DNA from 2 places in the Brevibacillus sp. MER 51 genome. Region 1 is predicted to be linked to the other one. Evidence: riboswitches for the same ligand, from Rfam matches in the RefSeq annotation. Region 1 holds a riboswitch; the other holds the start of a gene.
The links. Region 1 has a riboswitch for cyclic di-GMP ahead of M3630_RS29405 (GNAT family N-acetyltransferase). Riboswitches for the same ligand answer to the same signal wherever they lie in the genome.

Region 2: another riboswitch for cyclic di-GMP. It lies ahead of M3630_RS15700 (DUF5317 domain-containing protein); the one in region 1 lies ahead of M3630_RS29405 (GNAT family N-acetyltransferase).

Annotation. Positions count from the first base shown of each region.
Region 1 covers NZ_JAMAUS010000027.1:24,962-27,164, forward strand. The annotation lists gene M3630_RS29400 (peroxiredoxin-like family protein) at 1-604, shown strand, start outside; cyclic di-GMP riboswitch class I at 787-870, shown strand; gene M3630_RS29405 (GNAT family N-acetyltransferase) at 1,061-1,615, shown strand; gene M3630_RS29410 (methyl-accepting chemotaxis protein) at 1,608-2,203, shown strand, end outside.
Region 2 covers NZ_JAMAUS010000006.1:350,662-352,864, forward strand. The annotation lists gene argF (ornithine carbamoyltransferase) at 1-747, shown strand, start outside; cyclic di-GMP riboswitch class II at 843-923, shown strand; gene M3630_RS15700 (DUF5317 domain-containing protein) at 1,179-1,730, shown strand; gene M3630_RS15705 (HD-GYP domain-containing protein) at 1,714-2,203, shown strand, end outside.

The DNA.
Region 1 (2,203 bases):
AGCAGACTTCCTCACCCGTGAAGTAACAGATGCATTTACAAGATCAATCGAGGAGCTGCGGACCTCTGAACTGGCAAAGGGCTTGCCGATTGGTTCGATTGCGCCTGATTTCACGTTGAACGATCACACTGGCAAGAACATTACCTTGTCGGAAGAAATCATAAAAGGTCCTGTCGTCCTCACATTTTTCCGTGGATCATGGTGCCCCTACTGCAATTTGGAGATGCTAGCGTACCAAAAACAGCTCGATACGATAACCTCTCTGGGTGCTCAATTGTTTGCCATTAGTCCACAATCTCCTGCACACTCTCTTACTATGCAAGAGAACAATCGTCTGAGCTTCCCCGTGTTATGCGATACCAATAATCAGGTAGCAGAAAAATACAGACTCATATTCAGACTGCCTGAGTATTTACATGATACCTACCGATCATTGGATATCGATCTCAATCATTTTAATAGCGACGATTCCTGGACACTCCCCATACCGGCTACTTATATCCTCGATAACCAGGGCGTAATCCGGTCAGTATCCTTAGATCCTGACTACAAAAAGCGAATGGAGCCTACTGAAGTTATAGACATTCTGCGCACCCTAACCTAACGCCATACTCCCTACTTAATGAAGAACCAGTTGATACGGCAACTGGTTTTTCCGTACGTTCATATATTATGAACAATTAGTTACTTCTCCCTACCAAAACTTGACACAGCTAATACAAATGGCTTATATTTTGCATGATTATGTCTAGCAATTTTCGACACACTTTTACAATTTTTGCTAAAAAATGCAAAAGGCAAAGTCATCGAAAGGTGGCGACGCAAAACCACGGGTCTACAGTCTTTGACCATGATAGCCGGGTTGCCATCATCTTGAGACCATTTTTTCGATGTTGGTAGCTTCGGTTGTTCCATTTCGTTGGAACGGCCTTTTTTTGTGTTTCGTTTTTTGAAAGGAGGATGAAAGCACTTTCATTTTTGCAACAGATGGAAAAACATAACTTTTGGGACGTCAAACATACACAACACGGTAATCAGAAAATGATGGAGTGGGGAAGTTATGTACAAACTAGTAGAAACCGTACAAGAGTTAGCCAAATTTCATGAAATCAAGGAAACAGTATGGACAAGCATGGGCTTCGAGATGGAGTACGCGAAAGAAGGCTCGGCTCAGTTCCTCTTAATCGCCGAAGATGGTGAAGCAGGTGGAACATTTGAAATGACGCCCTTTTCCAAATCAAGTGCTTATATGAAATCACTTTTTCAGGATGTTGTTACAGAAGATATGAAAGTAATGGAGGTAGACAGTCTCGCTGTTCTGCCGAAATACCGAGGACAACTGGGGCAAAAAGGAATTTGCCTGATGATAGATTACGCTGAAAAGCATGGTTATACCCACGCTATCGGGGTAGCAGATCCGACCTTTTTTAAATTTATTAACACGAAGTATCAAGTAAAAGCAACTCAGACCAAAGATATCGTCTTTTACAAAGGGGCCGATGCTATTCCGACCCTTTTCCATCTAAAAGATGTCTATGACAATAAGCATGATCCGAAATATTCCTGGTACAATACGTCGTCATCCAACCAAGTAAAAGTCGAGGTAGGTGGGTAACATGGATAACATGGATAAAATTGATTTATTGAGAAGAAGAAACAATTGGGTCGTAATCGTATTCGCAAGTATTATTACGGTTGTTCAGGTCTTAAACCTCTTTCTAGGCGTTTCGTACACATTCGTTTTCACAATTCTGGGTATTTTGTATGGCGTACTGGCACCTTTTGCTTACATCTCCAATCGCCCGAGCTTCCGTGAAAAAGCAGCGCCCTTCATGAAGTTCTTTAACTTCGCCGTAATCGGGATCTTCATGTTCATCGTAGTCGGACTGGACCCGCATATGATCAATATCATGACCATTATGTTCTTCGTAGCAGTCATGGGGATTTATCAAGACCGACTCATCAATATTTTGACGATTGTATCGACATTGGGCATTGTCTCTTATTACTTCCTGACACAAAGAGAAACGATTTTCCATTCGACAAGCAATCTCGATCTGATGTACTTCCTGCTCACCTTCTGCTTTGTCTCTATCACGAGCATGATGCATGCTGTATTCAATAACAAGTTGCAAGAGGAAAGTGAGCAACAGAAGCAAGAAGCGATTGCCTCGAAGGAATCGTTGCAACGTGTTCTGGATAA
Region 2 (2,203 bases), on a different contig from region 1:
TCCTTTGAAGTAGGGATGCATCAGTTGGGCGGCTTGGGAATGTTCATGAGCGGAAAAGAGCTCCAGCTCGGACGTGGGGAGCCGATCAGCGACACAGCAAAAGTTCTCTCTCGGTACGTGGATGCCATCATGATTCGCACCTTTTCCCACTCCTATGTAGAAGAGCTTGCCGAGCACGCGTCGATCCCTATTATCAATGGCTTGACCGATCTGTACCATCCTTGTCAGGCTTTGGCTGATCTGCTGACGATCTGGGAACATAAAGGCAAGCTGAAAGGAGTCAAGCTCGCTTATGTAGGAGACGGCAACAACGTGGCGAATTCACTGGTGCTGGGCGCAGCTCTGCTAGGTCTGGATGTGCGGGTAGCAACTCCGGTAGGCTACGAAATGGATGCAACCATTGTCGCAAAAGCTACGGGGTACGCGAAACAAAGCGGTGGAAAAATGATGGTGACCACCGATCCGATAGAGGCTGTCATGGGGGCAGATGCTGTATACACGGACGTTTGGACTAGTATGGGTTTTGAAGAAGAAAATGAGGTACGATTGAAAGCATTTGCCGACTATCAAGTGAATGAAAAATTGGTAGCAGCGGCAGATCGTGATTATCTCTTCTTGCACTGCTTGCCGGCACATCGTGGGGAGGAAGTGACGACCGGGGTTATCGACGGATCGCGCTCTGTCATTTTTGATCAGGCTGAAAATAGATTGCACGCACAAAAGGCGATTTTGGCGGCGCTGGTGTGAACATAGTTCTAGTTAAATAGAACTAGCCGGAATTAAATCCAATAGACTATGAATCTATGATTGCCGAATTTTGTCACTTATGTGTAAAATAAAGGTAGGAAAGAAGCGAAGAAGTACGGACTGTATCTGGTCGCTTGGTCCGTATGGAGCCAGTAGCGAATCCAACCTTTTTCGTAATGGAAAAGGAAAGGGGAGCAGGGGCTGTACTTGGTCGCTTGGCCTCTGCATCACGGACAGTAGCGAAGCCAGCTTTCTCCACTATGCCTAAAGGGGGGAAAAGAAAATGAAAAAATGGTTCGCGGCAATTATGATGGTGGTAGCAATCGTAGCAGCTACTTCTGCAAACTTCCATATTGGATAAATAAGCGTATTGGAGAAACAAACACCGCTTGGCTGAGTGGTGTTTTTTCTTCAAGCTTGGAGGAAACAACATGCTATTGGATGTAATTGCCCTATCTTTTCTCGTAGCATTGCTGCGAGGGGGAAGAATCAAAGAATTACCTAAGTTCAACCAAAAGAAACTTCTTATCGTTACCATATTGCTGCAGGCTTGTGCAGCCTTCTTCCCTACGATCGGTGGCATTTTCATATCGATCGCGTATGTGTTTATTTTGGCCTTCCTCGTTTTTAATCGAGAATTTGAAGATATGCGGATTTTTTTAATCGGCTGGTTTCTGAATGCGATTGCAATTTGGTCTAACAATGGAAAAATGCCAATCGATTTAGTTCAAGCAGCAAAGCTTCCTTATGATTTAGAGCCAGTTATAAACGGAACGAATTTCAAGCATAGTGTATTGACGGAAAGTTCAAATTTTCCGTTTTTGACGGATGTCATTTACATGCCATCTTTCATTCCTCGGATTATTAGCATCGGCGATATTTTTATTATGTTAGGTGCCTTTTTACTTGTTCAGCGATTGATGAATAAACCGATTTCATTACTACAACTTCGCGAAGGTAAAAGTTATGCGACAAAAAACTGATTTTGCGGTTTGGATAAAAGGGATTGTTGTCCAGGTTGGATTTGTCATTGCAGCAATCTATATTTTTTACACATCTTCATCGGAATGGGCTGCTCGTGAGCATTGGGGGGTAATATCTACCTACACCCTCCTGACCATTTTTTCCTGTTTTGCTCCCGTGCGTATATCTAATACGATTTTAACAGTGAACAATGCTGTCATCTTTTCGGGTATCTTGTTGTACGGAGTCTGGGTCGGAGTATGGGCTGCTGTTATTGAATCTTTAATCATTGCTTTCCTGGTAAGGTTTAATCCGCTAAAAGCTATTATTAACATTGGGCAATTGTTAATGACTATATGGACAGTAGCGTTTTTGAAGGATTGGATCGAGGGCTTCGGAACTGTTTCTCCCATTATTAGCGATTTGTTTTTGGCTGTTGTGTATTGGTTTGTGAACCTGACTTTATGTGGATTGGGTATCTCCTATTTTCACC